Regions from separate parts of the Streptomyces sp. NPDC048370 genome, predicted to be linked through region 1. Evidence: riboswitches for the same ligand, from Rfam matches in the RefSeq annotation. Region 1 holds a riboswitch; each other region holds the start of a gene.
What was found. A riboswitch is a leader RNA that binds a small molecule or an ion and turns the genes downstream of it on or off. The one in region 1 is predicted to bind cobalamin.
Positions count from the first base shown of each region.

Region 2: another riboswitch for cobalamin. It lies ahead of ACGFYP_RS31105 (cobalamin biosynthesis protein); the one in region 1 lies ahead of ACGFYP_RS02625 (CoA-acylating methylmalonate-semialdehyde dehydrogenase).
Region 3: another riboswitch for cobalamin. It lies ahead of cobN (cobaltochelatase subunit CobN); the one in region 1 lies ahead of ACGFYP_RS02625 (CoA-acylating methylmalonate-semialdehyde dehydrogenase).

Region 1 covers NZ_JBICYI010000001.1:620,057-627,090, reverse strand. Annotated here, with positions in the region: gene scpA (methylmalonyl-CoA mutase) at 1-686, opposite strand, end outside; gene ACGFYP_RS02630 (methylmalonyl-CoA mutase family protein) at 686-2,491, opposite strand; cobalamin riboswitch at 2,640-2,826, shown strand; gene ACGFYP_RS02625 (CoA-acylating methylmalonate-semialdehyde dehydrogenase) at 3,085-4,608, shown strand; gene ACGFYP_RS02620 (acyl-CoA dehydrogenase family protein) at 4,615-5,763, shown strand; gene ACGFYP_RS02615 (enoyl-CoA hydratase/isomerase family protein) at 5,760-6,851, shown strand; gene mmsB (3-hydroxyisobutyrate dehydrogenase) at 6,848-7,034, shown strand, end outside.
Region 2 covers NZ_JBICYI010000019.1:104,675-111,708, reverse strand. Annotated here, with positions in the region: gene ACGFYP_RS31130 (VOC family protein) at 1-332, shown strand, start outside; gene ACGFYP_RS31125 (hypothetical protein) at 471-1,991, opposite strand; gene ACGFYP_RS31120 (alpha/beta hydrolase) at 2,102-3,229, opposite strand; gene ACGFYP_RS31115 (anion permease) at 3,605-4,870, shown strand; gene ACGFYP_RS31110 (hypothetical protein) at 4,883-5,104, shown strand; cobalamin riboswitch at 5,247-5,383, shown strand; gene ACGFYP_RS31105 (cobalamin biosynthesis protein) at 5,417-6,394, shown strand; gene ACGFYP_RS31100 (cobyric acid synthase) at 6,391-7,034, shown strand, end outside.
Region 3 covers NZ_JBICYI010000003.1:408,437-415,470, reverse strand. Annotated here, with positions in the region: gene abc-f (ribosomal protection-like ABC-F family protein) at 1-203, shown strand, start outside; gene cobN (cobaltochelatase subunit CobN) at 263-3,865, opposite strand; cobalamin riboswitch at 3,902-4,041, opposite strand; gene ACGFYP_RS09225 (cobalamin biosynthesis protein CobG) at 4,357-5,589, shown strand; gene ACGFYP_RS09220 (precorrin-8X methylmutase) at 5,604-6,239, shown strand; gene ACGFYP_RS09215 (precorrin-2 C(20)-methyltransferase) at 6,236-7,034, shown strand, end outside.

The DNA of each region.
Region 1 (7,034 bases):
GAGGTGAAGGCGAAGATGTCGGAGATGATCCGCATCGACGGCTTCGGCGGATAGATGTAGGTGTTGCGGACCATGAACTCCTTGAGGATGTCGTTCTGGATGGTCCCGGCCAACTTCTCGGGCGGTACGCCCTGTTCCTCCGCCGCGACGATGTACAGCGCGAGAACCGGCAGCACCGCGCCGTTCATCGTCATCGACACGGTCATCTTGTCCAGCGGAATGCCGTCGAAGAGCTGCCGCATGTCGTAGATCGAGTCGATCGCCACGCCCGCCATGCCGACGTCACCGGTCACGCGCGGGTGGTCGCTGTCGTAACCCCGGTGCGTGGGAAGGTCGAAGGCGACCGAGAGGCCCTTCTGACCGGCCGCCAGATTGCGCCGGTAGAACGCGTTGGACTCCTCGGCCGTGGAGAAACCGGCGTACTGACGGATCGTCCAGGGCTGGTTGACGTACATCGTCGGGTACGGGCCGCGCAGGTACGGGGCCATGCCCGGGTAGGTCCCGAGGAAGTCGAGGCCCTCCAGGTCCTGCCCGGTGTACAGCGGCTTGACCGCGATGCCCTCCGGGGTCTCCCAGAGCAGGTCGTCACCGCCGGCGGCCTTCTTCACCGCCGTACGCCATTCGTCGGCGCTTCCGTCGGCGGCCGGGGTACCCAGCTCGATCCCGGAGAAGTCGGGGACGGACATCAGGACACTCCCATCCGGTCAAGGGTGGCGGCGAGCACGGCGACCGCGTCGCAGCCCGCGAAGACATAGGTGTCGACCGCGTACGGCCCGGGCCGGCCCGCGAGGAACACGTGCCCCGCGCCCCCGGTCCTCAGCTCCCGCGCGCGTTCCTCCGCCTGCTCCTCGTAGAGCGCGTCGCTGGAGCAGAGGCAGGCCTCGCTCGCCCCGCTCTCCTCAAAGGTGCCTCCGGTGACGGCCTCGATGCCGCCCGCCTGGAAGAGGTTGGCGGCGAACGTGGCTCGTGCCGTGTGCGCGGCGGCGGGGCCGAGCGTGGCAAGGAAGATCCGTGGCCGGGCGCCGGTCGCGGCGAGGTGTGCGTCGGAACGGGCGCGCAGCGCCTCGAAGGCGTCGTCGCGACGGACCCGGGGGAGCCCGCCGGAGGGCGGCTCGGGCGCGGGCTCGCGGATGACGGGCTTCTCGGCGAGGTTCGGGAACTCGCTGACACCGGTGACGGGTTCGCGCCGCTTGGCGAGCTTGGCGCTACGGGCCGACCAGGTCTCGGCGAGCCGGTCGCCGATCATCCCGGAGCGCAGGGCGGCGGCCTGGCCGCCCGCGCTCTCGATCGTCTGGAAGAACTCCCAGCCCGCGTGGGCGAGTTCGTCCGTCAGGCGCTCCACGTACCAGGAGCCGCCCGCCGGGTCGATGACCCGTGCGAGGTGCGACTCCTCGATGAGGATGGTCGAGGTGTTACGGGCGATGCGCCGCGCGAACGCGTCCGGCATGCCGAGCGCGTGGTCGAAGGGCAGTACGGTGACGGAGTCGGCGCCGCCCACGCCCGCGGCCAGGGTGGCCACGGTGGTGCGGAGCATGTTCACCCAGGGGTCGCGGCGGGACATCATCACCGGGGATGTCACCGCGTGCTGGCGCTGCGCGCCCGCGCCGCTCGCCCCGCTGACCTCGGCCACCCGGGCCCAGAGCCTGCGCGCGGCACGGAACTTGGCGATCGTGAGGAACTGGTCGGCGGTGGCCGCGTACCGGAACTCCAGCTGCCCGAGGGCCTGTTCGACCGTGAGTCCCGCTTCCGTGAGCTGCCGCAGGTACGTGACGCCGGTCGCGAGTGCGCACCCCAGCTCCTGCGCGGCCGAGCCGCCGGCCTCGTGGTACGGCAGTGCGTCCACGGTCAGGGCCCGCAGGCCCGGGTACTCCTCGACGCAGCGCCGGGCGAGCCCGGCGGCGGGGGAGAAGTCGTACGGCCGGCCCGTGCGGGCCTCCAGGCCGAGGGGGTCCGCCCCCAGGTTGCCGCGCGCCGCCTCCGGGGCGACGCCCCGCTCCTCGTAAAGCCGCAGCAGTTCCCGCGCGGCCTCCTCCACGTCCTGGCCCGCGTCGAGGACGACGGGCGCGAGGTCGAGGTAGACGCCTTCCAGGACCTGGCCCAGACGCCCGACGGGGAAGCCGCCCTCGCCGACCACCAGCCAGAGCGAGGTGACGCCGTTCTCCAGGTCGGCGAGGACCGTCGGGGCGTCGGGGGTCGTGTGTCGCTGGCGTACGTCCCAGCCGCCGGCTGTGTTGCCCTCGGCGCGGCCGGACCGGACGAACGGGGCGAAACCGGGGAGGCCGGGCTCGGGGGCGGTGTCCTCGGCGGCATAGAGGGGACGGACGCGGAGCGCGTCCTCCAGGGCGGTGGACAGGGCGTCCTCGGCCGCCGGCCCCTCGACGTCCTTGCCCGACTTGCGCAGCACCCCGGCCACCAGGTGCTGCCACTGTTCACGGGATGCGTCGGGGAATTCGGCGGCTAGGGAGAGCCCGTCGTCGGGAAGGACAGTCATGCTCGGATGTTAGGTCAGCTCGCTCAAACGGTAGTCGTGGCACCGCTGTGACCTTGCCCATTGCGGGTAGGTCTTGAAGCGCCGACGGCATCCGTTCTAGGGATGGAGCCGCGGGTGATCACCCGCCCGGGGGTGGATTTACTAGGACGTCCAACTATATAGTCGCGGCGAAGGCCCGCGGTGCAGGGAAGCCGGTGTGATTCCGGCGCGGTCCCGCCACTGTGACCGGGGAGTACGCCGTCGAGCAGCACGCCACTGACAGTCCGCTGTCGGGAAGGCGGACGGCGCGCGCTGATCCGGGAGTCAGGATACCGGCCGCGGGATGTTCCGTGTTGTCCACGAGGATGGAGCTGACACGCATGGCATCGGTGCGCCCGCACACTCCCAGCGGATCCGGCCGACGGGCTCCCGCCCGTCGAGGAGTCCGTCGAGAAGGATCCCACCACCGCAGGCCCGTCAGGACCTGACGGCGCCTCCGCCATTCGCGCTCTCGCGCCGCACCCCCCACCGTCCCGCCCACGCCTCCCGGCGTGCGCGCGGTCGCGGTGGTCCTCCGGCGCGCCATCCGGATCACCTGACGAGAGCAGGCATTCATGGTCCGCGCACAAGACACCACCCCCGTACGCGAGTTGACCCACTTCGTCGGCGGCAGGCACACCCCGGGAACCTCGGGGTCCTACGGCGACGTGTACGACCCCAACACCGGCGAGGTCCAGGCCCGCGTGCCGCTGGCCAACCGGGCCGAGACCGAGGCCGCCATCGCGGACGCCGCCCGGGCGCAGCGCGACTGGGCCGCCTGGAACCCGCAGCGCCGCGCCCGGGTCCTCCTGCGCTTCCTCCAGCTGGTCGAGCAGGAGAAGGACGACCTGGCCAGGCTGCTCTCCTCCGAGCACGGCAAGACCGTCGCCGACGCCCACGGAGACCTCCAACGCGGCCTGGAGGTCGTGGAGTTCGCCGCCGGCATCCCGCACCTGCTCAAGGGCGAGTTCACCGACAACGCCGGGACCGGCATCGACGTCCACTCCCTGCGCGCCCCCCTCGGCGTCGTCGCAGGGATCACCCCGTTCAACTTCCCCGCGATGATCCCGCTCTGGAAGGCAGCCCCCGCCCTGGCCTGCGGAAACGCCTTCATCCTCAAGCCCTCCGAACGCGACCCGTCCGTACCGCTGCGGCTCGCCGAACTCTTCCTGGAGGCGGGGCTGCCGCCCGGCGTGCTCAACGTCGTCAACGGAGGCAGGGAAGCCGTCGACACCCTCCTCGACGATCCCCGCGTCGCCGCCCTCGGCTTCGTCGGCTCCACCCCCGTCGCCGCGCACGTCTACGCCACCGCCGCCGCCCACGGCAAGCGCGCCCAGTGCTTCGGCGGCGCCAAGAACCACATGATCGTGATGCCGGACGCCGACCTCGACCAGGCCGTCGACGCCCTCATCGGCGCCGGGTACGGCTCGGCCGGCGAGCGGTGCATGGCCATCTCGGTCGCCGTCCCCGTCGGCGAGGAGACCGCCGACGCCCTCGTCGCCCGGCTGAAGGAGCGCATCGGCGCGCTGAGGATCGGCCGCAGCGACGACCCGGACGCCGACTTCGGCCCGATGGTCGGCCCGGACGCAGTCGAACGGGTCCGTACGTACGTCGGCATCGGGGTCGAGGAGGGCGCCGAACTCGTCGTCGACGGACGCGACTTCGTCCTCCCCGGGCACGAGGGCGGCTTCTTCGCCGGGGCCTCCCTCTTCGACCGGGTCACCCCGGAGATGCGCGTCTACCAGGAGGAGATCTTCGGCCCCGTGCTCTGCGTGGTCCGCGCCGCCGACTACGAGGAGGCCCTGCGACTGCCGAGCGAGCACCTCTACGGCAACGGCGTGGCGATCTTCACACGTGACGGCGACACCGCACGGGACTTCACCCGGCGCGTCGACACCGGCATGGTCGGCGTCAACGTGCCCATCCCGGTGCCGGTGGCGTACCACACCTTCGGCGGCTGGAAGCGGTCCGGCTTCGGCGACCTGAACCAGCACGGCCCCGACGCCATCCGCTTCTACACCCGCACGAAGACCGTGACCTCGCGCTGGCCCGCCGGGCTGCGCGACGGCGCGAGCTTCACCCTCCCCACGATGGGCTGAGCGACCATGACCACGACCCTGCTCACCGAGGATCAGCGGGCCCTGGTCGAGACCACCCTCGACTTCGCCCAGGACCACCTCGCCCCGCACGCCCTGGACTGGGACCGCGACAAGCACTTCCCCGTCGACGTCCTGCGCAAGGCCGCCGGACTCGGACTCGGCGGCGTCTACGTCCGCGAGGAGTCCGGCGGCTCCGGCCTCACCCGCTCCGACGGCGTCCTCGTCTTCGAGACCCTCGCCTCGGGCTGCCCGTCCATCGCGGGCTACCTCTCCATCCACAACATGGTCGCCTGGATGGTCGACCACTACGGCGACGAGGCCCAGCGCCTGCGGTGGCTGCCGCGCCTGTGCGCCATGGACGACCTGGCCAGCTACTGCCTCACCGAACCCGGCGCCGGATCCGATGCCGCGGCCCTCACCACCCGGGCCGTACGCGACGGGGACCACTGGGTGCTCACCGGGGTCAAGCAGTTCATCTCCGGCGCGGGCGCCTCCCAGCTGTACCTGGTGATGGCCCGCACCGGGGGCGACGGCGCCGACGGCGTCTCCGCCTTCCTCGTCGACAAGGACGACCCCGGGCTCTCCTTCGGGCCCGACGAGCGGAAGATGGGATGGAACGCCCAGCCCACCCGCCAGGTCGTCCTGGACGCGGTCCGGGTTCCTGCCGACCGGCTCCTCGGCGGCGAGGGCCAGGGCTTCCGCATCGCCATGAACGGCCTGAACGGCGGCCGGCTCGGGATCGCGGCCTGCTCCCTCGGCGGGGCGCGCAGCGCCCTCGACCGCAGCCTCACGCACCTCGCCGACCGGCAGGCGTTCGGGCGGCGGCTCCTCGACGCCCAGGCCCTCCGCTTCCGCCTCGCCGACATGGCGACCGAACTCACCGCCGCCCGCGCCCTGGTCCAGCAGGCCGCCCACGCCCTCGACCGCGGCGACCCCCGGGCCCCGGAGCTGTGCGCGATGGCCAAACGGTTCGCCACCGACACCGGGTACTCCGTGGCCGACCGGGCCCTCCAGCTGCACGGGGGCTACGGCTACCTCAGCGAGTACGGCATCGAGAAGATCGTCCGTGACCTGCGGGTCCACCAGATCCTGGAAGGAACCAACGAGATCATGCGCGTCATCGTCGCTCGCGGACTGACGGAGGCCTTCGAATGACCGCCCCGGACCGCGCACAGGACCACGCACCCGTACTGCTCCACACCACCGGCCACATCGGCCACATCACCCTCAACCGCCCCAAAGCCCTCAACGCCCTCACGCACGCCATGGTGCGGTCCATCGACGAGGCGCTCACCGCCTGGGAGCACGACCCGGCCGTCGAGACCGTCGTCATCAGCGGCGCCGGTGAGCGCGGGCTGTGCGCGGGCGGAGACATCCGCGCCATCCACGAGGACGCCCGCGCCGGCGGCCGGGCCTCCGCCGACTTCTGGCGCGACGAGTACCGGCTCAACGCCAGGATCGCCCGCTACCCCAAGCCGTACGTCGCCCTCATGGACGGCATCGTCATGGGCGGCGGCGTCGGGATCTCCGCGCACGGCAGCGTCCGGATCGTCACCGAGCGCTCCCGGATCGCCATGCCCGAGACCGGCATCGGCTTCGTCCCGGACGTCGGCGGCACCTACCTGCTGGCCCTCGCCCCCGGCGAACTCGGCACCCACCTCGCGCTGACCGGCGCGCCGGTGGGCGCCGGCGACGCCCTGCTCTGTGGGCTCGCCGACCACCACGTACTGTCCGCCGCGCTCGGCCCCCTCCTGGCCGACCTGGCCGAGCTGCCCGTACGGGACGCCCTCGCCCGCCATGTGCGGCCCGAGCCGCCCGGGGAGCTTGCCGGGCGCCGGGAGTGGATCGACGCCTGCTACGCCGCCGACACCGTCGAGGAAATCGTCCACCGGCTCCTCGGCCACGGGAACCCGGAGGCGAAGGAGGCCGCGGAGACCCTCCTCGCGAAGTCCCCGACCTCGCTCAAGGTCACCCTGGCCGCCCTGCGCCGGGCCCGGCACCTCGGCCCGCTGGAACGGGTCCTCGACCAGGAGTACCGCGTCTCCCTCGCGGCCCTGACGAGCCCCGACCTGGTGGAGGGCATCCGCGCCCAGGTCGTCGACAAGGACCGCGCCCCGCGCTGGCGCCCGGCCACCCTCACCGAGGTCACCGACGCCGACGTCCAGCGCTTCTTCGCCCCCCTCGGCGAGCCCCACGAACTGGGGCTCGCCGGACCCGACTCCACCCCGGAGGTGGCCTGGTGAGCCGTACCGTCGCGTTCATCGGACTCGGACACATGGGCGGCCCCATGGCCGCCAACCTAGTGAAGGCCGGCCATCGCGTCCTCGGCCACGACCTCGACACCGACGCCCTGGCGAGCGCCGCGAGGGCGGGCGTGGAGCCAGCCGCCACCGCCGCCGAGGCCGTCTCGGGCGCGGACGTGGTCG
Region 2 (7,034 bases), on a different contig from region 1:
CGGAGGCGTTCGGCTTCACCCGCACCGCGGTGTACGAGGGCGAGGACGGCAAGGTCATGCACGCCGAGCTGTCGTACGGGAACGGGATGGTGATGCTCGGCAGCAAGGGCACGGGCACCGAGTTCGACAAGCTGGTCGAGGGCTCCGGGCCCAGCGGGGTGTACGTCCACGTGGACGACGTGGACGAACACCACGCGCGGGCGGTGGCCCACGGCGTCGAGATCGTGATGCCGCCGACGGACCAGGACTACGGCTCGCGGGACTACATCGCCCGCGACGGCGAGGGGAACGTCTGGAGCTTCGGCACCTACCTGCCGGGGGCCACCGGCTGAGAAGCGGGCGGGGAGCCGGGGTGGGGAGCCCGTACGGAGAGCCTGGGCGCGCGGAGCCCGGGCGCGTGAGCCCGTACGGAGAGTCAGGGCGGCGAGCTCGTACGGAGCGCCCGGGCGCGGGGCCCGGGCGGCGGACCGTCAGGCTTCCCCGGTGTGCACCTGGAAGGCCGCCCGGCGGACGGCCTTGGCGAGGGCGGGGTCGGGATGGGCGGCTGCGAGGGCGACCAGGACCTGGACCGTACGGGGATGGCCGACGGCGCGGACCTCGTCGAGGAGCGCCGGGACGGTGCCCTGGACGGCCGACTCGAGGTGCCGCACGAGGAGCGTGCTCTCGCCGTGGTCGGCGACGGCCGCGGCCGTGTCGACCCAGAGCCAGGTGGCCTCTTCCCGGGTGAGCACGTCCGGGGCGTCGTCGGGGTCGGCGCCCTCGTACTCGGCGAGCCAGAGCAGGGCGTACGGCCGGAGGGAGACCTCCTCGGCCGCGGCCCGGACCTCCGCCTCCGCGGGGGCGCCGACGACCCGGAGCGCCTCGAAGGCGAGGCCGCGCAGCAGGGCGTCCTCACCACGGGCGACGGCGATCAGCTCGGCGACCGCGCCGGCGAGGGTACGGGCGGCGAGCCAGGCGCGGTACTCGTCCCTGGCGGGGCCGGGGGTGAGGCCCGCGCAGCCGCGGAGCATGTCCTCGGCGGACTGCTCGATGTTGCCGGCCGGGCTCTGGGCGGCGACGCAGATCTGCTCCAGCTTGACCCAGACCGCCCAGTTGCCGAGCGGGGTCAGGGTGGCCTGCCGGCCGTCCGGCCCCTCGCCGAGGGTCAGGGCGCCGACGGCGGCGAGCCCCTCCAGGGCCCAGTCGAGCAGCGCGGCGAGCCCGTGGGGCCCGGCGTCGGGCGGGGTGTCGGTGCCGGACGCCGTGGCGGTGCCGGCGGCGGTGCCGGCCGCGGTGTCCGCGGCGCCCTCGACGGGCACCTCGCAGCGCTCCTCGCGCAGTTCGTCGACCCGCTGCCCGAGCAGGTCGAGCAGGGCAGGCACCACCACGGGTCCCGCGGAGAGCTGGAGGAGGGAGAGCACCTGGGGAACGGCCTCGACGACCTCGGCGACGGCGCCGGGGGCGACGTCCTCGGGGGCGGGGTGGACCAGGGACCAGGCGTCGAAGAGGGCGACCCAGCCGCGCAGCACGGCGGAGTCGTCGCGGTCCCAGGCGTGCAGCCGCCAGCCGGGGCGGGCGGTGTCGCCGTGGAGCTCCACGAGCCCGGCGAGCCTGGCCCGGTCCCAGCCGGCCCGGATCTGGCCGGGCGTCAGGTCCAGTGCGGCGGCGGCCCGTTCCTGCGGGGGGAGTGCTCGGGTCGCGGGGTCGGTCGCGTCGCGGTGCGCGGGGTCGGTCGCGGTGTCGGTCGCGGGGACGGCCTGCGGGCGGGGCTCGGTGGCGGTCCTGGGGCCGCCGTCGAGGGCGGCCCAGCGGGCGATCCGTACGGCGTCGGCGAGCACGGTCCGTGCCTGGCGGGCCAGTTCCGCGCGGGGCGGAGTGCCCTCCGGCGGGCGCGGGGCCGGGCGGGTGCGCCGGGTCGTCACGGCCCGCCGGGCGGTGGCGAGTGCCCGCGGACGGACAAGTCGGAGTCTGGAGTTGCGCGCCAATTGCTCATCGGGCTTTCGAGACGTCACGGGGGCAGTCTTCCCGTTGACGGCCCGAAAGCCCAATCGGAATCGAGGACGCCGGGCCGCGGCCCCCGGACCGGGCCCGGCGCGCGGCTGCCGGAAGGCTCGCGGCGGGCCTACAGAAGAGGGGTGAGGAAGCGGCGCAGGGCCTCTTCGTAGCGGACCGGGTCGGCGTTCCACATCGCGGCGTGCGGGGCGCCCCTGACCGTGTGGAGGGTGACCAGTTCCGGTCGGCGGGCGGCCAGTTCGATGGAGGGCTCCCAGGGGGCGATGGTGTCGTCGGGGCCGTGCATGACGAGGGTCGGCACGCGCAGGGCGGCCGGGTCGGCGACCTCCGGGAGCCGGTCGCCGTGCGGCCAGCCCCGTCCCGTCGCGGCGCGCACCGCAAGCGGAAGCAGCGGGCCCGGCACGCGGCGGGCGGCGGCGAGGTTGCGCAGGGTGGCCTCCCGGTCGAGGACCGGGGAGTCCAGGACGAGGCCGCGGATGACGTCCCGTACGCCGGATTCGGCGGCGGCGTGCAGGGCCATCGAGGCGCCGGTCCCCCAGCCGAGCAGCACGACGTGCTGGGCGCCCCTGCGGACGGCGTAGCGGACGGCGGCGTCGACGTCGCGCCACTCGGAGTCGCCGAGGTGGCCGAGGCCGTCCGGGGACGGGGGCGCGCCCTCGTCCCCCCGGTAGGAGAGGCAGAGGACGGGGATCTGCCGGTGGGTGAGGAAGGGGACGAGGTTCAGGGGGTGTCTGCGGGTGGTGCCGATGCCGTGCAGGGCGACGACCCAGGTGTGGCGCGCCCCCGGGACGAGCCAGGCGGGCAGGGAGCCGAGCTCGCCGGGGATCTCCACGTCCTCCTGGGCCACGCCGAGGGCGGTCTCCGGGGTGCCGCTGTGCAGCTCGGGGGTGAGCCGGACGCGGGCGCCGGGCCCCAGGTCGCCGTGCTCGACGCGTTCGAGGCGGCGTACGACGGTGTCCGCGGTGTGCGGCACGCGGTCGAGGACCGGGCCGACGACCGCGTGGACGCCTGGGCCCTCGATCCCGTACGTACCGGGGCGCAGGGAGGCGAGGCTGCGGGTCAGGGTGACCCGGCCGGGTCCCGTGGCGTGCACGGTGAGCCGGGGGTCGCCGGGCAGGGGCCGTCCGGACGTCGCCTTGAGGGTGACGTCGCCGGCGTACCGGCCGGCCGCGATCGCGGCCGCTCCGGCACCGAGCAGAGTGGTGACGGCCGCTGCCGTCGCTGTAGCCGGGCGCACGGTCTCAGTGTCGAGAGGTCGGGCCCGGGCCGCCACCGGACGAAGCCGACCGTGGCCGTCCCCTGTGAGAGTGACGTGGATCTCCTTGCGGGGTCCCCCGGCGGGATGACGGCCCTCCGGGCCCGTCCACGGGCTGACACGGGCGAGCGGGGGCGAAGCGGGCGATGTCCCCCGTGTCCGGTGACGGCACGGATTACCCGGGGTCGCACGGTGCCCACATCGTGGACAGAGCGTTCACGAGAGACCCCTCGACGACTCAAGCGGAATGACTGGAACCCGATTTGGGACACCACAACGCCCGACCCAGTTCACCTTCCGTTCACTCAGGTTGCCTACGTTCGTCCAGCCACTGACGTCAAACGATTGCCTGGGTAAATGGAACACATCACGCTGCTGCTCGCGATTGTGGTCGTGACAGCTCTCGTGTTCGATTTCACGAACGGTTTCCACGACACCGCCAACGCGATGGCGACGACCATCTCGACCGGTGCCCTCAAGCCCAAGACCGCGGTGGCCATGTCCGCCGTGCTCAACCTGGTCGGTGCCTTCCTGTCCGTCGAGGTCGCCAAGACGATCTCCGGCGGGATCATCAACGAACAGGGCATTCGTACTGAAGTGATCTTCGCGGCGCTCGTCGGCGCCATCCTCTGGAATCTGCTGACCTGGCTCCTCGGTCTGCCGTCCAGCTCCTCCCACGCCCTCTTCGGCGGACTGATCGGCGCGGCCGTGATGTCGGCCGGCTGGTCGGCCGTCAACGGCTCGACCGTGGTCAGCAAGGTCCTCATCCCCGCGATCGCCGCGCCGCTCGTCGCCGGCCTCGCCGCGATGGCGGCCACCAAGCTGACGTACAAGATCGGTGCGAAGACGGACACGAAGTCCACCGCCAAGGGCTACCGGGCCGGCCAGATCGCCTCCGCCGGTCTCGTCTCCCTGGCGCACGGCACCAACGACGCGCAGAAGACGATGGGTGTCATCACCCTCGCCCTGGTCACCGGCGGCGTCCTCGCCCCCGGCTCCAACCCCCCGATGTGGGTCGTCGTCGCCGCCGGTGTCGCGATCGCGCTCGGCACCTACCTCGGCGGCTGGCGCATCATCCGCACCATGGGCAAGGGCCTCACCGACCTCCAGCCGCAGCAGGGCTTCGCCGCCCAGACCAGCGCCGCGACGGTCATCCTGGCCTCGTCCAACTTGGGCTTCTCCCTCTCCACCACGCAGTCCTGCTCCGGCGCCGTGATGGGCGCGGGCCTCGGCCGCAAGGGCGGTGTCGTCCGCTGGTCGACCGCGACCCGGATGTTCGTCGCCTGGGGCCTGACCCTGCCCGCCGCGGGTCTGGTCGGCGCGGGCGCCGAGTTCCTCACCAAGCAGGGCCCCTGGGGCGTCGCCGCCGTCGCGGTCCTCCTCGTCGCCGGCTCGGCCGTCATCTGGGCGCTCTCGCGCCGCAAGCCGGTCGACCACCACAACGTCACGGCCGACGAGATCGACGGCGAGCCCGCGGGCGTCGTGACCACCGCCATCGCGGCCGTCGCCCCGCCGGCCCCGGCCGGTTCCGTGGCCGCCGTCGCGGACGAGCACCTCAAGACCACCATCCCCTCGCCGGCCCCCACGGACCCGGCAGCCCCCGCCGCCCCGGCCGCGGTGTAAGGAACCAACGACATGAAGATCGACTGGGCAGCTCTCGGCTCCGTCTTCGGAGTCAGCCTCGTGGCGACCGTCGCCCTCGTGGGCCTTTTCACCCTCGGCATCATCGGCCTCTCCAAGCAGGAGCAGGCCGCGGCCCAGGGAGGCTCGGCGGCCATGGCGCGCACCGGCGCGTACGCCTGCTTCGCGCTGTGCGCGGCGGCCGTCGCGTACGGCATCTATCTGATCGTCGTCTGACGACGGTCCCGCTTCGACGACCGGGCGGGTCGCACCTTCGGGTGCGGCCCGCCCGGTCGTCGTTTCACGAGGGCCGATCGCAGGCCGTGTGGTGCTTCGCACACTGTCCCGCCGCAGGTCAAGCGTGAGTTGACGGGTCTTCGTACACGTGGTGGACTTCCGGGGCCATTACGGCGGCAAGCAGAGGAAGCCCGGTGCGAATCCGGCGCGGTCCCGCCACTGTGACCGGGGAGTCGAACCCCCGGGAGCCAGGAACTCTCGCCGCCGGTCACGTCGAGCCGGGGCGCGGACCCTGAGTGAGGACACAGCGCCATGCCCGGCCGCAACGCAGCCACAGGTGTATTCGCGTACGGCGCCGCCGCCGGACTGGCCGCGGACCTGATCGTCGGCGACCCCCGCCGCGGCCATCCGGTCGCCGCCTTCGGGCGGGCCGCGGGGGCCGTCGAGAAGCTGCTCCGGCGCGACCACCGCGGGTGGGGCGCGCTGCACACCGCCGTCTGCGTGACGGGCGCCGCGGGCGCCGCCGCCCTGGCCGCCCGTACGGTACGTGACCACCCGAGGGCCTCCGCCGCGCTGACCGCAGCCGCCGTCTGGGCCGTCGTCGGCGGGACGAGCCTGGGCCGGGAGGCCCGCGCGATCGGCGGGGCGCTGGCCGCCGGCGACCTGGAGGTCGCCCGCGAGCGGCTCCCCCATCTCTGCGGGCGCGATCCGCACTCCCTGGACGGTCCTGCGATGGCCCGCGCGGTCGTGGAGTCCGTCGCGGAGAACACCTCCGACGCGGTCGTCGGAGCCCTGGTCTGGGGGGCGGTCGCGGGTGTTCCGGGCCTGGTCGGCTTCCGGGCGGTGAACACCCTGGACGCGATGGTCGGCCACCGGTCGGCGCGGTACCGGCGCTTCGGCTGGGCCTCGGCCCGGCTCGACGACGTGGCCGGCTGGCCGGGCGCCCGGCTGACCGCCGCGCTCGCGACCGTGGCGGGCGGGGATCCGCGCGGGGCGGTGCGCGCCTGGCGGGCGGACGCGGCCAAGCACCCGAGCCCCAACGCAGGACCGGTGGAGGCCTCCTTCGCGGGGGCGCTCGGGGTACGGCTCGGCGGGACGCTGTCGTACGGCGGCCGGGTCGAGCACCGGCCCGTACTGAACGGGGAGGGACGGGCCGTGGAGGTCGCGGACATCGAACGGGCGGTCCGGCTCTCGCGCCGGGTGACGGGGCTTACGCTCGCGGCCTGCGTGGGCGGACGGATCGTGGCGGGCGCGCTGAAGGCGCGCGCGGTGAAGCGGAGGACGGTATGAGGGGCGGGGGGCTGCTCGTCGCCGGGACCACCTCCGACGCGGGCAAGAGCGTCGTCACGGCGGGCATCTGCCGCTGGCTGGTCCGGCAGGGTGTGAAGGTCGCCCCGTTCAAGGGCCAGAACATGTCCCTGAACTCCTTCGTGACCCGTGAGGGCGCGGAGATCGGCCGGGCGCAGGCCATGCAGGCGCAGGCGGCCAGGGTCGAGCCGACCGCGCTGATGAACCCGGTCCTCCTGAAGCCGGGCAGCGACCGCTCCAGCCAGGTCGTCCTGATGGGAAAGCCGGTCGGCGAGCTGAGCGCGCGTGGCTACCACGGCGGACGGCAGAAGGAGCTCTTCGAGCCGGTCATGGCGTGCCTGGAGGAGCTGCGGGGCACGTATGACGCCGTGATCTGCGAGGGGGCGGGCAGTCCGGCCGAGATCAACCTGCGGCGCACGGACATCGTGAACATGGGCATCGCGCGGGCCGCGCGGCTGCCCGTCCTCGTCGTCGGGGACATCGACAGGGGCGGGGTGTTCGCCCAGTTCTTCGGCACGACGGCGCTGCTCGCGCCCGAGGACCAGGAGCTGATCGCGGGCTATCTCGTGAACAAGTTCCGCGGCGACGTGACCCTGCTGGAGCCGGGGCTCGACATGCTCCA
Region 3 (7,034 bases), on a different contig from region 1:
CCCGCCTGGTCACCCGCCCGGCGGACCTGCTCCTCCTCGACGAACCGACCAACCACCTGGCCCCCGGCCTGGTGGAGGAACTGGAGGCCGCACTCGCCCACTACCCCGGCACGCTCGTGATCGTCACCCACGACCGCCGCATCCGCGCGGGCTTCCGGGGCCGCAGACTCGACCTGGCCCCGGCCCCGGCGCACGCGAGCTAGGGCCTTTCGTCTGGATCATGCCGGGCTCGCGGGGTCTGGCCTGACCCGAACGAAAGGCCCTAGTCGTCGCCCTCCAGGTCGCCCTCCGCCTCCAGGAACACCTGGCGCAGGGCGGCCAGGGTCTCCGGGTCCGGCTTCTCCCACATGCCGCGCGACTCGGCCTCCAGAAGGCGCTCCGCGATGCCGTGCAGGGCCCAGGGGTTGGCCTCCTTCAGGAAGGCCTGGTTCTCCGGGTCGAGGACGTACGTCTCCGTGAGCTTGTCGTACATCCAGTCGGCGACCACGCCCGTCGTCGCGTCGTAGCCGAAGAGGTAGTCGACCGTCGCCGCGAGCTCGAACGCGCCCTTGTAGCCGTGGCGGCGCATCGCCTCGATCCACTTCGGGTTGACCACACGGGCGCGGAAGACCCGCGAGGTCTCCTCGACCAGCGTCCGGGTGCGGACCGTCTCCGGGCGGGTGGAGTCGCCGATGTACGCCTCCGGGGCCGTGCCCGTCAGCGCACGGACGGTCGCCACCATGCCGCCGTGGTACTGGAAGTAGTCGTCGGAGTCGGCGATGTCGTGCTCGCGCGTGTCCGTGTTCTTCGCCGCGACGGCGATCCGCTTGTACGCCGTCTCCATCTCGGCCCGCGCCGGGCGGCCTTCGAGACCACGGCCGTAGGCGTATCCGCCCCACACCGTGTACACCTCGGCGAGGTCCGCGTCCGTCCGCCAGTCGCGCGAGTCGATCAGCTGCAGGATGCCCGCGCCGTACGTGCCCGGCCGCGAGCCGAAGATCCGGGTGGTCGCCCGCCGCTCGTCGCCGTGCTCGGCCAGATCGGCCTGCGCGTGCGCCCGTACGTAGTTGTCCTCGGCCGGCTCGTCGAGCGAGGCCGCCAGCCGTACGGCGTCGTCGAGGAGCCCGATGACGTGCGGGAACGCGTCCCGGAAGAAGCCCGAGATGCGCAGCGTGACGTCGATGCGCGGGCGGCCCAGCTCCGCGAGCGGGATCGCCTCAAGGCCGTTCACGCGGCGCGAGGCGTCGTCCCAGGTGGGGCGGACACCGAGTAGCGCGAGCGCCTCGGCCACGTCGTCTCCGGCCGTGCGCATCGCGCTCGTACCCCAGAGGGAGAGGCCGACGGACGTCGGCCACTCGCCGTTGTCGGAGCGGTAGCGCTCCAGGAGCGAGTCGGCGAGCGCCTGGCCGGTCTCCCACGCGAGACGCGAGGGGACGGCCTTGGGGTCGACGGAGTAGAAGTTGCGGCCGGTCGGCAGCACGTTGACCAGGCCCCGGAGGGGCGATCCCGAGGGACCGGCCGGGACGAATCCGCCGTTCAACGCGTGGACGGCGTGGGTGAGTTCGTCGGTCGTCGCGGCGAGGCGCGGGACGACCTGCTCGCACGCGAAGCGCAGCACGGCGACGACGTCGGGGCCGTACCCCTCGGCGACGGTCGCGACCGCGTCCACGGACCAGTCGGCCGCCTCCATCGCCTCGACCAGCTCGCGCGCCGTCGCCTCCGCCTCGTCGGCGGTGGTCCGGGTCGCGGCCGACTCGTCGAGGCCGAGGGCCTCGCGCAGACCCGGCAGGGCCTGCGTACCGCCCCAGATCTGCCGGGCGCGCAGGATCGAGAGGACCAGGTTCACGCGCTCGGGCCCGGCCGGCGCGCCGCCGAGGACGTGCAGACCGTCCCTGATCTGGGCGTCCTTGACCTCGCAGAGCCAGCCGTCGACGTGCAGCAGGAAGTCGTCGAAGCCGTCGTCCTCCGGGCGGTCCTCCAGGCCCAGGTCGTGGTCGAGCTTCGCCGCCTGGATCAGCGTCCAGATCTGCGCGCGGATCGCGGGCAGCTTGGACGGGTCCATGGAGGAGATCTGCGCGTACTCGTCGAGCAGCTGCTCCAGGCGCGCGATGTCGCCGTACGAGTCGGCGCGGGCCATCGGCGGCACCAGGTGGTCGACGAGGGTCGCGTGCACGCGCCGCTTGGCCTGCGTGCCCTCGCCCGGGTCGTTGACCAGGAACGGGTAGACCAGCGGGATGTCGCCGAGCGCCGCGTCCGGGCCGCACGCGGCCGACAGGCCCGCGTTCTTGCCCGGCAGCCACTCCAGGTTGCCGTGCTTGCCGAGGTGGACCATCGCGTCCGCCCCGAAGCCGCCGTCCTCGGCGCGCGCCGCGATCCAGCGGTAGGCGGCCAAGTAGTGGTGGGACGGCGGGAGATCGGGGTCGTGGTAGATCGCGATCGGGTTCTCGCCGAAGCCGCGCGGCGGCTGGATGAGGATCAGCAGGTTCCCGCGCCGCAGGGCGGCGAGGACGATGTCGCCCTCCGGATTGCGGGACCGGTCCAGGAACATCTCGCCGGGTGCCGGGCCCCAGTGCTCCTCGACGGCCTCCCGCAGCTCCTGCGGCAGGGTCGCGTACCAGCGCTTGTAGTCGGCGGCCGGGATGCGGACCGGGTTGCGGGCGAGCTGCTCCTCGGTCAGCCAGTCCTGGTCGTGGCCACCGGCCTCGATCAGGGCGTAGATCAGCTCGTCGCCGTCGCCGGAGACAAGGCCGGGGATCTCCTCGACCGGGCCGAAGTCGTAACCCTCCTCCCGCAGTCGGCGCAGCAGCGCGACCGCGGAGGCGGGCGTGTCCAGGCCGACCGCGTTGCCGATCCGGGAGTGCTTCGTCGGGTACGCGGAGAGGACCAGGGCGAGCTTCTTCTCGGCGTTCGGGATGTACCCCAGGAGCGCGTGGCGGACGGCGATCCCGGCGACCCGGGCGGCGCGCTCGGTGTCGGCGACGTACGCGGGCAGCCCGTCCTCGTCGATCTCCTTGAAGGAGAACGGGACGGTGATGAGCCGGCCGTCGAACTCGGGCACGGCGACCTGGCTCGCGGCGTCCAGCGGCGAGAGCCCCTCGTCGTTCTCCTCCCAGGCGGCGCGCGAACCGGTCAGGCAGAGCGCCTGCAGGATCGGTACGTCGAGGGCGGCGAGCGCGCCCGCGTCCCAGGCGTCCTCGTCGCCGCCGGCCTGCGCCTCGGCGGGCTTGGTGCCGCCGGCCGCGAGGACGGTGGTGATGATCGCGTCGGCACCGCGCAGGCGGCGGAGCAGCTCCGGCTCGGGGGCGCGAAGGGACGCGACGTACAGGGGCATGGCGCGGGCGCCGGCGTCCTCGATCGCCTCGCAGAGCGAGCCGACGAAGGCGGTGTTCCCGCTCATGTGGTGGGCGCGGTAGTAGAGCACGGCGACGACGGGGCCGTCCGTGACGCGCGGCTCGCGCTCCAGCGGACCCCAGGTCGGCGCGGCGGCCGGGGCCTCGAAGCCGTGGCCGGTGAGCAGCACGGTGTCGGAGAGGAACCGGGCGAGCTGCTCCAGGTTGGCCGGGCCGCCGTGCGCCAGGTAGGCGTGCGCCTCGGTGGCGACGCCGACGGGGACGGTGGAGGCCTCCATCAGCTGGGCGTCGGGGGCTTGTTCGCCGGAGAGCACGACCAGCGGCTTCTCCGCCGTCCGCAGGGCCTGAAGGCCGTCCTCCCAGGCCCGCAGACCGCCGAGGAGCCGTACGAGGACGAGGTCGGCGCCGTCGAGGAGCCCGGGCAGGTCGTCCGGCGAGAGCCGGGAGGGGTTGGCGAACCGGTACTCGACCGGACCGCCGGCCGCGCGGGCGCTGAGCAGGTCGGTGTCGGAGTGCGACAGCAACAGAATTCGCATGCGTGCGCAGGCCTTCCTCGGGGTTGTCCGCGCCCCGGGTGGTCGTGTGGACGGCAGGAGTTCCTGACTCACCCGGTCCCTCGCGGGACCTGGCTCACAGTGGCGGGACCGCGCCGGATTCTCACCGGGCTTCCTCCCCGGGGTCCTGGGACCCCATGCCGATCTGCATAGTAGATCGTGAGGTCGACGGGCCGGGTCGGGTGGCGGAGTCGGCCGGATCACACTGCGGGCGGGATGGGCCGCGAGCTGCGTGCGGGATCGTGCGCGAGCTGCGGGCGGATCGGGTGCGAGCTGTGGGCGGGATGGTGTGCGAGGCCCGCTTCCGCCCGGTGGCCGGCCGCCGCGTCCTGCCCGATTCCGCCCGGGGTCTGCCGCCGCGTCCGGCACGCTTCCGCCCGGGGTCTGCCGCCCCGTCCGGCACGCTTCCGCCCGGTGGCTCGGTCGCCGCGTCGGCCGGATCGCACCTGGTGGCCGCCCGGTGGCCCGTCGGTATGCTCGCCGCCATGCCGCCCACCCCGCCCCCGACGCCCGACCCGGGCGAACCTCGCATACGGGACCGTGGCGACGCGTGCCCCGGGGCGCTGCGCCTGCACTCCGCCGACGACGGCCGCCTCGCCCGACTCCGCCTGCCCGCAGGTCGTCTGACGTCCCGTCAGGTCGAGATCCTGGCGGACGCCACGGAGACCCTGGGCGACGGACGGCTCAGCATCACCTCACGCGGCAACGCCGAGCTGCGCGGCCTCGCCGACGACTGCGGGGCGGAGCTCGCGGCGCTCCTCGCCAAGGCGGGCCTGCTGCCCTCGCCCACCCACGAACGCGTCCGCAACATCGTCGCCTCCCCCGCCTCGGGCCTCGACGGACTCGGCGCCGCCAACGTGCAGTTGTGGGCCCGCGAGCTGGACGCGCTCCTGTGCGCCGCGCCCTGGGCGGCGGCACTTTCCGGCCGATTCCTCTTCGTCCTCGACGACGGGCGCGGTGACGTCGCCGGGCTCGGCGGGGATGTGACCTTGGTCGCAGTGGACGGCGGCGAGGCGCAGCTGCACGTCGGCGGGCGAGCCGTCCGGCTCGCGAGCTCCGACGCGCCCGGCGCGGCCCTGGCGGTGGCGGGCGGGTTCCTGGCCGCCGCGCGGAAGGCCGGGACCGGGGCCTGGCGGGTCCGGGAACTCCCGGAGGGGTACGAGGTGGACGTGGCGGAGTCGGAGGTGACGGCGGAGCCCGTACCCGCGCCGGAACTCCCCCAAGCCCCTCCCCCCTCCCCAGGCGTCCTCGGCCCCTCCGCCCTCTCCGTGCTCGCGCCCCTCGGGCGTCTCACCGCCGCCCAGCTGCGGGCCCTGCTCCCCGCCGACGAGGTGCGGCTCACGCCCTGGCGCGGCGTCGTCGTCGCCGGGGCGGGCGTCGACCGGCTGCCCGCCCTCGACGCTGCCGGGCTCATCACCCGCCCCGACTCCCCCTGGGCCGGCATCACCGCCTGCACCGGGCTCCCCGGCTGCGCCAAGTCCCTCGCGGACGTCCGCGCGGACGCGGCCCCGGGCCCGGCCCACGGCCTCCCCGTCCTCCCCGGCCGCCCCGTGCACTTCTCCGGGTGCGAGCGCCGCTGCGGACACCCGCACGGCGACTGGACCGACGTCCTCGCCACCGCCGGCGGCGACTACCTGGTGGACGGCGTCCCCACCCCCCGTACCGCCCTGCCCGAAGCCGTGACCGCGGCCCGCACGACGAGATGAGCGAGAGCACCAGGATGTTCGACTACGAGAAGGACGGCGCGGAGATCTACCGCCAGTCCTTTGCCACGATCCGCGCCGAGGCGGACCTCGCGGGTCTGCCCGCCGACGTCGCCCAGGTCGCCGTCCGCATGATCCACGCCTGCGGCATGACCGACCTCGTGCGCGACATCGCCCACTCCCCCCAGGTCGTCACCCGCGCCCGCGCCGCCCTGCGCGCCGGCGCGCCGATCCTCTGCGACGCGCAGATGGTCGCAAGCGGCGTCACCCGCAGGCGACTGCCCGCCGACAACGAGGTCGTCTGCACGCTCTCCGACCCGTCCGTGCCCGCGCTCGCCGCCGAACTCGGCACCACCCGCAGCGCCGCCGCCCTCGAACTCTGGCGCGACCGCCTCGAAGGCTCCGTCGTCGCCATCGGCAACGCGCCCACCGCGCTCTTCCACCTCCTGGAGATGATCGCCAAGGGCGCGCCGCGCCCGGCGGCCGTCCTCGGCATCCCGGTCGGGTTCATCGGCGCCGCCGAGTCCAAGGACGCCCTCGCCGCGCAGCAGCTCGGCCTCGACTACCTCGTCGTACGCGGCCGGCGCGGCGGCAGCGCCATGACCGCCGCCGCGATCAACGCCCTCGCCCACGAAGCGGAGATCCAGGCATGAGCGCGCACACCCCCGGACGGCTCTACGGGGTCGGCCTCGGGCCCGGCGACCCGAACCTGATGACGGTGGCCGCGGTGAAGGCCATCGGGTCCGCCGACGTCGTCGCGTACCACTCGGCCCGCCACGGCCGTTCCATCGCGCGCTCGATAGCGGCCGAGCACATCCGCGGCGACCAGATCGAGGAGCGGCTGATGTACCCGCTCACGGTCGAGACCACGGACCACCCCGGCGGCTACCGGGGCGCGCTCGACGACTTCTACGAGGAGGCCGCGGCCCGCCTCGCAGCCCACCTGGACGCCGGTCGCACCGTCGCCGTGCTCGCCGAGGGCGACCCGCTCTTCTACGGCTCGTACCAGCACATGCACAAGCGGCTCGCGCACCGCTACGACACCACCGTCATCCCCGGTGTCACCTCCGTCAGCGCGGCGGCCGCCCGGCTCGGGGAGCCGCTGTGCGAGGCGGAGGAGGTCCTGACGATCATCCCCGGCACGCTGCCGGAGGACGAGCTGACGGCCCGGCTCGCGGGCACCGACTCGGCGGTCGTGATGAAGCTCGGCCGCACGTTCCCGACCGTACGGCGCGCCCTGGAGCGGGCGGGCCGGCTGGAGGACGCGCGGTACGTGGAGCGGGCGTTCATGGCGGGCGAGCGGACCGCCGAACTCGCCGAGGTCGACCCGGAGACCGTCCCGTACTTCTCGGTGGCCGTGCTGCCCTCCCGTATCGACGCGGTGACGCCCGACGCACGGGAGACCGGCGGCGAGGTCGTCGTCGTCGGCACAGGGCCCGCGGGCGCGC